Regions from separate parts of the Alteromonas sp. Cnat2-8 genome, predicted to be linked through region 1. Evidence: predicted binding sites of a transcription regulator. Region 1 holds the regulator's gene; the other holds the start of a gene.
The links. Region 1 encodes FliA, which starts transcription of late flagellar genes. Its sites were predicted from a motif close to CTAAAGNTNNNNNNNNNNNNGCCGATA; they were not measured.
Positions count from the first base shown of each region.

Region 1 (5,516 bases):
TATCTACACGTACTGTAGTCTCAGCAGGAGGCGCAGCTGGTGCCGCCTTCTTCTCATCTTTTTTAGGCGCTGCTTTTGGTGCAGCAGGCGCGCTTGCTTTAGCTGGCGCTGCGGCGCTAGAAGCAGGCGTCGCTTTTGGCGCAGCTGGCGCTGCTTGTTTCGCTTTTTGAACCGCTTCTGTTGCTGCCTTATCTACAGGAGGCTCTGGCGCCTTTGAAACGGCTCCCTGCTTGGTAGGCCCTTGCCCTGAGCCATGCAGTTGGTCAAGCAGTGCTTCAAATTCGTCATCGGTGATTTCTTCATCACCAGCTGCACTCGGCGTAACTGGTGCTGGAGCTGGTGTATTTGCCTTTGGCGCAGCTTCTTCACCACCAAACTTGCCTTTGCCATGTAAATCATCGAGCAGCGCTTCAAATTCTTCGTCGGTGATATCGTCGTTATCACTAGCGGCAGCAGGTGCATCAGCCTTTGCAGGTTCGCTTTTAGCCGCTGAGGACTGTCCTGGTGCCCCAGAGCCATGAAGCTCATCAAGCAGCGCTTCAAACTCATCTTCAGTGATTTCGTCAATACCGCCGCTATCACCAGAACTTGGTGCCTGTGCAGTAGGCTCTTCAACAACTAATTCTGGCTCTTCAATCGCGGGCTCAGGTTCTGACGCCGGCGCGCTTTGTTCACCAAAAATATTCTCATCTGGAGATTCCGGGCGACTTAGTTTGTGTAACAAGTCTACTAGGTGTGCATCTGCTGGCTCTAATGGATCCCGAGCTTTCACTCGTTCAAACATTTCAACCACCACATCTGTGGCTTGCAGAATAATATCCATCAGTTCAGGGGTTAGTGTTCGTTGACCGTTACGCATTACGTCAAAGACGTTTTCCGCACCGTGACAAATTTCTACTAACTCGGTAAGAGACAGGAACCCTGCTCCCCCTTTAACTGTGTGATAACCACGGAAAATTGCATTCAGCAAATCCGCATCTTCAGGATTGTTCTCAAGATCAACGAGCTGTTCTTGTAATTGTTCAAGTATCTCTCCAGCCTCAACTAGAAAGTCCTGTAATATATCCTCGTCAACATCAAACGACATGCGCCCGCTCCCCTAAAAACCTAAGCTAGACAGAAGATCATCTACATCATCTTGGCCTGACACGACGTCGTCGCGCTTATCGGCATCAATGATAGGGCCTTCTGCCTCTACACCATCAACCTTATCGGCCTTAACGCTGGATGGTTTAGTTTGTTCTGCACCGTCGCGTTCACCAAACATGGTAAGCATGTTAACTAAGCTGTCTTCCACTTCTTTAACCAAGTCGATAACGCGGCGAATAACCTGACCAGTTAAGTCTTGATAACCTTGAGCCATCAATACTTCTGTAAGTAACTGTGTAAGTTTAGCTGACTGTGCCGAACCTTCTTCCAACAATTCGTCTAAGTCTGCGCATAAAGCCTTGAATTCACCCAACTCTATTTGGCGATTCATCAGCTTCTTCCACTCAGGCATTACCTTTTCGATGCGCGCCGACAGCATTTCAGCTATAGGCATGCTCGCTTCAACGGCATCCATAGTAGTATTAGCAGCTTTTTCAGTTTCTTCAATTACGTAGGTTAGGCGGGATTGTGCATCGGGAATATCATCGGTCGCGAGATTTTTAATGCGGTCGTCTATTTGGAAATTATTCAGCGCGTCATGGAGCTGACGCGTCAGTTTCCCTACTTCAGCAAATAACTCAACGTTTTCTTTCATTGAGGCCGCTTCTAATAGGGCATTGGCTGAAGCGTTGTCACCCTCTTCAAGGTAGGTGACAAGCTGTTTTGCTTCTTCCAACGAAATTGGAACGTTTACATTCGTTGACATCCAGTAAACCTCATTTCTCTGGTGAGCGTCTGGATCAACCTAAACGTTCGAATATTTTATCTAATTTTTCTTTAAGTGTTGCTGCAGTGAACGGCTTAACAACGTAGCCGTTAACACCTGCTTGCGCGGCGGCAACAATTTGCTCTTTCTTCGCTTCAGCAGTAACCATAAGTACTGGTAGGTGCTTGAGCTTGTCATCGGCTCTAATCGCGCGAAGCAAGTCAATACCCTGCATTCCAGGCATGTTCCAATCGGTAACTACGAAATCGAAATCACCTTGCTGCAACATAGGCAATGCAGTACTTCCGTCATCCGCTTCCTGGATGTTGGAAAAACCCAAATCTTTAAGTAGGTTTTTGATGATACGTCTCATGGTAGAAAAATCATCGACCACGAGAATTTTCATGCTTTTGTCCAAAATAGCCTCCAGTGAGGGGTTAATTGTTATTAATTTCTATTCTTCGTCAGCTTGCCACGACTTCATTCGTGATTTGAGTTTTAACATGGCCTGACTGTGAATTTGACTGACTCTCGATTCACTTACATCAAGAACCTCACCAATTTCTCTTAGGTTCAGCTCTTCATCATAATACAGCGAAAGTACAATCGCTTCTCTTTCAGGTAATGTCGTAATTGCATGGGCAAGCGCTTTTTGGAAAGCGCCTTGCATCAAATCTTCCAGTGGTGCGTCGCTACCTCGATTTTGCTCTGTCGAAATAACATCTTCTGACACACCTAAATCTTCAATACCTACCAGCTTTCCGGCATTTACTTCATTAAGCATTTGGTGATAGTCCTGCAAGCTTACATTAAGCTTATCAGCAATATCAGAATCTCTAGCATCGCGGCCTGTTTCGCTTTCTACTTGCGAAATTGCTTCAGTGATCGCTCGACCATTTCGGTGGACTGAACGCGGTGTCCAATCCCCTTTGCGAATTTCATCTAGCATAGCACCGCGAATGCGAATACCGGCAAACGTTTCAAAGCTGGCTCCTTTTGAACCATCAAAGTTTCGCGCGGCTTCTAATAATCCAATCATGCCTGATTGAATTAAATCGTCTACAAGAACACTAGCCGGCAATCGCGCTATCAAGTGATGCGCTATACGCTTAACCAATGGCGCATGTCTTTCGACTAACTGCGCTTTATCGGTTTGTTGTTGATAAGCGGCTGCCTTGCTGTTCAACGCTGACTTCCTACGGCTTTTTCTGCAACTAATTGTTCAATGAAAAACTCTAAATGGCCACCTGGCTGCGCTGGAATAGGCCATGTTAAGGCTTTACTCGCCAACTGTGTTATTGCAACGGCTGCCGGTGAACCTGGGTAAGCATCGACAATGGCTGTTTGTTTACGCACTGCTTTACGAATGTTCTCGTCAAACGGTACTGTCGCCACTAATTCTAGTGCAACATCTAAAAAACGCCCTGTCACTTTGCTCAATTTACTAAATAGCTCTTGGCCTTCTCGCACGTCGCGCACCATATTAGCCACAACTTTGAAGCGGAAAACACCGTGCTCTCTATTCAGAATTTTTATCAATGCATACGCATCTGTCAATGAAGTAGGCTCGTCACACACAACGACCATGATGTCTTGTGAGGCTTTTGAAAAGCTCAACACCATGTCTGAAATACCTGCCGCTGTATCAACGATAAGCACGTCAATTTGCGAGCGCAGCTCACTAAAGGCACGAATTAGGCCAGCGTGTTGCGTTGGCGACAATTCTGCCATCGACTGCGTGCCTGATGTGGCAGGGGCAATCTTTATTCCGTGCGGACCGGTCACTAATACTTCATCAAGTGTACATTCGCCGGAAAGCACGTGGGATAAGTTTTTCTCAACACGCAAACCTAACATAACGTCTACGTTAGCAAGACCGAGGTCCGCATCGAGAACCATTACACGTTTACCTTGCTTCGCCATGGCGATAGCGGTGTTCAATGTAATGTTTGTTTTACCTACGCCACCTTTGCCACCGGTGACGGCGATTACTTTGATTAACCGTGATTGCTTCATTTTTCTTAAGCTACTCGCTTGGTCGTCAATCATACTGCTTATGCTGTTTTAATTGCGTTGTTACCACTAGTATGATTCAAACCGTACTTTTTATAAAGCTTTGCAGCAGCGGAAACCAAAGATTTCGCTTCTGCAATCTTAATGTCTTCAGGTACTTTTTGACCATCGGTGACATAACTAACCGGTAATTGGTATTCAACCGCTGCACTAAGCACCTCTCCTAAAGAGTAGCACTCATCTAACTTTGTGAAAATACAGCCACTTAGTTCAATATCATCATACGCTTGAATGATTCTCTGCAAAGCAGGATATTGCGTATTTGCTTGCGCTACCAAATATTTTTTAACATTTGGCATTTGTCCGTTATCAAACTGCTTAATTTGTTTAATTAATCGACTATCTCTTTGACTAAATCCAGCCGTATCAATCAATACTAGTCGCTTATGACGAAGTTGGAATAATAAATCCGCAAGTTCTTCACTAGTCTGCGCTTTTCTCACCGTGCAGCCAATAATCTTTCCGTATGTCGCTAGCTGCTCATAGGCGGCAATTCTATACGTATCGATGGTAATCATCGCAACCGACTCTGCACCGTATTTTTGCGCATAGCGGGCAGCAAGTTTCGCAACGGTAGTTGTTTTACCGGTACCTGTTGGTCCTACTAATGCAACAGCACCTTGTGCGCTAAGTATATCGTTTCCTGTCACATTTATGCGATTAGCCAATAGGTTAAGAAGATATACCCATGCATCTCGTTCGTTGTAATGTGACGGCGTATAGCTAATAAGCTGTTTCGCTAACGCGTTGCTTAACCCCATATCGGTTAAACGGGTGATTAGATATTGATGAACAGGTTTTTGACGTTTGTTTTTAGCTTCCATCAAGTCGGCCACTTGATATTGCAATACATCGCGAAGAGACGCTAGCTCTTCCTTGATTTGCGCAAGCTCCGCTGACTGCGTCACAGCGGTATCATCCATACTCGACGCTTGATGCTCTGGGAAAGCGTTCTGACGAACTGGTTCATGAGAAGACTGCTGGGCTTCTACGTCGTCAATAAAGGCTTCTGAGAAGTCTAAGTGCGAAGCAATTTCATTGGCGTGCTTAGCATTTGCTGTCATTGGTTGGTTAGGTTGCGCGGGACTCGCTACGCCATTATTTCCACCGTGCTGCTTTTCTAGCAGTGCTTTAAGGCTATCAGGACCGTCGTCACCAATGATTTCGCTCAAGCTAGGCACTGCCTTTTGGCCAGGTGTTTTTGCAGCTGCTTGTGGAGACGCTTTCGGCGTAAACAACTTCGCTTCAGGTTCTTTGTCGTAGGCTGCGACAAGCTCAATACCGTCAGCGACTTTGCGATTTGACATGATCACAGCGTCACTGCCCAATTCAGCTTTAACTTGGCTTAACGCCTCACGCATATCTTTGCCGAAGAAACGTCTAATTTTCATTGCAACCTCTCCAATCACCCAGTGTCAGATTATTGACCGACCGAACTGACTATTTTTATTTGTTTGTCGTCAGGCACTTCTTGGTAAGACAGAACATGAAGCCCAACAACCGAATATTTTAAGAAGCGAGACAGAACGGGTCGTAGCATGCCTGAGGTAAGGAGTACTGCAGGCTCTCCTTCTAACTCTTGCTGCTG
Region 1 covers NZ_JAKREX010000001.1:178,027-183,542, forward strand. The annotation lists gene MHN00_RS00785 (chemotaxis protein CheA) at 1-1,087, opposite strand, end outside; gene MHN00_RS00790 (protein phosphatase CheZ) at 1,100-1,855, opposite strand; gene cheY (chemotaxis response regulator CheY) at 1,890-2,273, opposite strand; gene MHN00_RS00800 (RNA polymerase sigma factor FliA) at 2,310-3,041, opposite strand; gene MHN00_RS00805 (MinD/ParA family protein) at 3,038-3,904, opposite strand; gene flhF (flagellar biosynthesis protein FlhF) at 3,910-5,319, opposite strand; gene flhA (flagellar biosynthesis protein FlhA) at 5,349-5,516, opposite strand, start outside.

Region 2 (5,516 bases), on a different contig from region 1:
ACCTCAAAGGAAAGCCAGTTGACGGTGAGCAAACTATTTACGAAAAAGCCCGCAAAATAGCGGGCTTTTTAATGTCTTAGTAATGATTTTAAAGCTTAATTAGTTAGCACTTAAACTGCTAGCCGCCGCAATAATACCTTCAGCATCTAAGCCGTGCTCTTTGTACATTTCCTGCTGAGTGCCTTGTAATATAAAGCTATCAGGCAGACCTAACATCTTCACCGCTTTTAATACGCCATTTTGCTGCAAGTGTTCAAGCACCGCACTACCAGCTCCACCCATAATACAGCCGTCTTCCAACGTAATAAGTGCACTGTGCTCACTGGCAGCTTTTAATACTGCGTCGCCGTCTAACGGCTTAATGAAACGCATGTCGATAACGGTAGCGTCAATCGCCTCTGCAGCTTCAAGCGCGTAGGGCAGTAGGCAGCCAAAGTTTAAAATGGCGATACTTTCAGACTTGCCTTTTGATGATTCTCGACACGTACGAGATTTACCAATCTCAAGCTCTGTCATAGCTTCGTCAGGCGTGACACCCATGCCAGCACCGCGAGGGTAACGAACAGCAGCTGGTTTTTGTAGCTTGTGGCCCGTGTAGAGCATTTGACGACATTCATTTTCATCTGAAGGCGCCATAACCACCATATTCGGAATACAGCGCAGGAAAGCGATATCAAACGCCCCCTGGTGAGTAGGGCCATCTGCGCCAACAATACCGGCTCTATCAATGGCAAACAATACGGGTAAGTCTTGAATCGCCACATCGTGAATGAGCTGGTCGTAGGCGCGCTGCAGGAACGACGAATAAATAGCAACAACCGCATTCATACCGTCTTTGGCAAGGCCCGCGCCAAAGGTCACCGCGTGCTGTTCAGCAATCGCAACATCGAAATACTGCTCTGGAAAACGCTGAGAAAACTCAACCATGCCTGAACCTTCGCGCATGGCTGGCGTTACCGCCATTAGCTTAGGGTCTTGTGCCGCCATATCACACAGCCATTTCCCAAAGATTGCAGAGTAGGTAGGGGCTGAAGGCTTAGATTTTGGCAAAGCATTGTCAGCCGGATTGAATTTTGGTACCGCGTGGAACTTGATAGGGTCTTCTTCAGCAACCGCGTAACCTTTACCTTTCTTGGTGACTACGTGAAGTAGCTGCGGGCCGTCAAACTTGCGCATATTGCGTAGAGTATCGACAACACCATTTACGTCGTGGCCATCGATAGGGCCAATGTAGTTAAAGCCAAGCTCTTCAAATATCGTGCCCGGGACAACCATGCCTTTAATGTGTTCTTCTGCACGGCTGGCAAACTCCTTAATAGGAGGTACATTGCTTAGCAGCTTTTTGCCGCCATCGCGTATAGAGTTGAAAAAGTTGCCTGTGAGCAAGCGAGCTAAGTGACTGTTCAACGCACCTACGTTTTCAGAAATAGACATTTCGTTGTCGTTAAGTACAACTACCATGTCTTTCTTGATATCACCAGCGTGATTAAGGGCTTCAAACGCCATACCAGCGGTCATAGCACCGTCGCCAATTACCGCTACAACCTTTCTGTTTTTGCCTTCTTTTTCGGCAGCCACAGCCATGCCCAGCCCTGCACTAATCGATGTAGACGAATGACCAACTGCAAAGGTGTCGTAGTCGCTCTCAGGCGGCCATGGGAAAGGGTGCAGACCATTCTTTTGGCGAATGGTGCTCATGCGCTCTGCACGGCCTGTAAGGATTTTGTGCGGATAAGCTTGGTGACCTACATCCCACAGCAGTCGATCGAAGGGGGTGTCGTACACATAGTGCAAAGCGACGGTCAGTTCCACTGTGCCTAAACCAGATGCAAAGTGCCCACTGGTTTGGCTTACGCTGTTAAGTAAGTACTCACGCAACTCATCGGCGAGCTCGCGTAATTTGTCTTGGGGCAACTGCCTCAATTTATCGGGTGTTTGCGCAAGCGCAAGCGTTGGGTAATGTTGGAGATCTAAACTCATGTACTTATTATCTTTTTCAACATGGCGCGTGGCTAATGGTCGCGTTTTACCAAAAGCTCGCTAAACGCAATTAAACTGTCAGTATTGTAGGGTAAACGCGCCAATGCTTGAAGTGCATTATCGTGAAGCATTTCTAATTCTTGTTTAGCGCCTGTAATACCAAGTTTGGCTGGAAAGGTATTTTTCCCTAACGCTTCGTCTGACCCCGCGGGTTTACCTAATTTTTCGCTACTGCCTTCCACATCTAAAATATCGTCTTGAACTTGGAAAGCTAGCCCAATATCCGCGGCATAAGCCATTAAGTCAATTTTAGTTTGAGGCAGTAAGCCTTCACTAACAATGGCGACCATTTCTACGCAGGCTTTTAACAATGCACCGGTTTTCAATCTATGCAGCTGTTTTAGTTCTTCTAGCGAGATGGTTTTGCCGGTGCTGGCTAAATCGATAGCTTGCCCACCGCACATACCTATGTAACCCGCACTTTTCGCAAGTACAGACAGTAACTGGCTACGCTTTGTTTCAGCATACGTGCTTAATGGCGCATCAGCTAACACTGTAAATGCAAGTGCCTGCAGCGCATCGCCAGCTAAAATAGCGGTAGCCTCATCAAAGGCGATATGGCAGGTTGGCATACCGCGGCGCAAGTCGTCGTCGTCCATGGCTGGTAAATCGTCGTGGACTAACGAGTAGGCGTGCACACATTCAATAGCCATACTAATAGCCATTTGGTCTTTTTTGGGCACGTCTAGGGTGTTACCTACCACTTGAACAAGTAGTGGCCGCATCCGTTTACCGCCAGCAAGCAAGGCGTGACGCATTGCGTCTTTCAAGCGCGGCGCGTAATCGGGTAATTCGTCAATTAATGTAAGAAGAGATGCATCAGTTTGTTGTTTAACTTGCTGATGCAAAGCAGAAAAATTCATAGATTGCCTGTTAGTTAAAAATGAACGATTTATGGCTGTTCACTTTCAGGAAGAGGGTGGAGCGTTTCTTCGCCTTGTTCACTGAGCAGTATCTTTACTTTTTGCTCGGCGTTTTCAAGAGATTGTTGGCCTTGGCGGGAAAGTGCTATACCGCGTTCAAATTTTTCTAGTGCTTTATTAAGAGGCAGATCACCGCTTTCCATTTCGTTAACGATAGCTTCTAGTTCTGATAAAGTTTCTTCAAAAGACGCTGATGCTTTTTCTGTCGTCATAAAAACACTCAATATAGTGGCCAAAATACGTATACCGCGCACATTAACCGAGGGTTGCACAAGGGTCAAATGGTTTGTCCGTATATCGCCTATATCACAGTAACATAGCTTTTTTTTCATCCAGTTCAAAAGGCAACATGCAAGCAAATTGTGCTATATTCGATGCAAGGCTCAGTAACCTTTCAGAAGTAACCGTGTTATTTACTGTGAAGGAAAACGTAAGGCGCTGAAAAAGCGCTAGATGTTTTTAGTTTATAAAAACAGACAAAGCAGCGCTTTTACATAGAACCTACTTCATAATAAACAAATAAATGTGATATTTTTCAATAATGTCGTTTTAGTATTTCTATCTTTTGCCGATAGGGTATTTGTACACTAACAGCACTGACTGCGCATAAATGGGGAAGAGTGAGTGGATTTAGCAACCGTCATAGGTATGTTGGGCGCCATTGGTTTCATAGTGATGGCTATGATTCTGGGCGGCAGCTTGGGCATGTTCATCGACGTGCAATCAATACTTATTGTATTCGGGGGAACACTATTTGTTGTCCTATCTCAGTTTACGTTGGGCCAATTCTTCAGTGCGGGTAAAGTTGCTGGCAAAGCATTCATGTTCAAAATTGAAACGCCTGAAGAGCTTATCGAGAAGATTGTTGAAATGGCAGACGCTGCGCGAAAAGGCGGGTTTCTGGCACTAGAAGAAGCGGAAATTTCAAATGAGTTCATGCAAAAAGGTGTGGACATGTTGGTTGACGGCCACGACATTGAAGTGGTGAGAGAAACGTTAGCTAAAGATATTTCTATGACAACGGAAAGGCATGAGTTCGGCGCTTCTATATTTAAAGGAATGGGCGACGTAGCGCCTGCGATGGGTATGATTGGTACTTTGATCGGTCTGGTTGCCATGCTTTCAAACATGGATGACCCTAAAGCCATCGGTCCTGCTATGGCGGTAGCGCTATTAACCACGCTTTATGGTGCCTTTTTTGCCAACGTCGTGTGTTTGCCAATTGCCTTTAAACTGGCGGTAAGAGCCGGTGAAGAGAAGTTAAACCAGAGTCTTGTTCTTGACGGTATTGTGGGTATAGCCGATGGCCAGAACCCACGTGTTATCGAAGGGGTATTAAAGAACTACCTTGCGGCGAGTAAACGCGGAAGCGCAGAGGAAGAGTAATGGCCGAAGAAGAATGCCCAAAATGTCCCCCCGAGGGGCTTCCAGCCTGGATGGGAACCTTCGCAGACCTGATGTCGTTGCTTATGTGCTTCTTCGTACTCCTTCTTTCTTTTTCGGAAATGGACGTACTGAAGTTTAAACAAATTGCGGGCTCTATGAAGTTTGCTTTTGGTGTGCAAAATAAAATTGAAGTAAGAGATATTCCAAAGGGTACCAGTGTTATTGCAATGGAGTTTCGACCTGGCAAGCCTGACCCTACGCCTATTGAGTCCATTCAGCAGCAAACCAACGAAATGACCCAACAAATGCTGGAATTTCAGGCTGGTAACGAAGACTCTGCCGGCGGAAGGCAGAAGCAGCGTGGCGAGCAGCGTGGCGGACAATCTCAACAAACGGCTACTGAGTCGTCTTCATCGGCTGAGCAAAGCACCGATCAGTCGCAAATGGCTGAACTGATGAAAAAAGTAGCGCAGCAATTAGAAAAACAAATTCTAGATGGTTCGGTGGAAATGGAATCGTTGGGTCAGCAGTTAACCATTCGAATTCGTGAGAACGGTTCCTTCTCGGCGGGCTCGGCCTTTTTGCAGCCCCAATTCCAACCGGTGTTGAGAAAAATAGGTACGCTGTTGGCGGATGTGCCTGGAGAAATCGAAATTTCAGGGCACAGTGACGGCCAGCATATTGCTAATGAGCTCTATCGTTCTAATTGGGACTTGTCAGCGCAGCGCGCTGTCGCGGTCGCTGAAGCCATGCGGACCGCGCCAGGGTTTGACGAAAGTCGTATGTCGGTAGTGGGTAAGGCAGATACCGATCCAATTGTAGAAAATGCCACTACACCTTCAGACCGAGCGCAAAATCGCCGCGTTGAAATTAATATCAATCAGGGTAAGCCAATGCTGTCGAAGCCTATATCAGTTGTAGATGAGTAGTGCTTTGACCTAGTGTCAGCTTCAAACAAGAAAGCGGCGCCACAAGGGCGCCGCTTTTTTTGTCACTACTATCGATAATTAGCGTTGTTAAACACGAGCCAAATCAAGTCTGTAATGAGGCTTTGAAATCACAAGCTGAACGGTACTGATTGTTCTTTCTAAAAAACCACCTTCACAATATTTCAGGTAGTAGGTCCACATTCGCATAAAACGCTCGTCATAACCGTCGTTTAAAAGC
Region 2 covers NZ_JAKREX010000002.1:816,480-821,995, forward strand. The annotation lists gene dxs (1-deoxy-D-xylulose-5-phosphate synthase) at 100-1,980, opposite strand; gene MHN00_RS07730 (farnesyl diphosphate synthase) at 2,013-2,903, opposite strand; gene xseB (exodeoxyribonuclease VII small subunit) at 2,933-3,175, opposite strand; gene pomA (flagellar motor protein PomA) at 3,588-4,349, shown strand; gene MHN00_RS07745 (flagellar motor protein MotB) at 4,349-5,278, shown strand; gene MHN00_RS07750 (cyclopropane-fatty-acyl-phospholipid synthase family protein) at 5,366-5,516, opposite strand, start outside.
Region 2: a site for FliA is predicted at 3,511-3,537, ahead of pomA (flagellar motor protein PomA). Genes of this name have one in related genera too.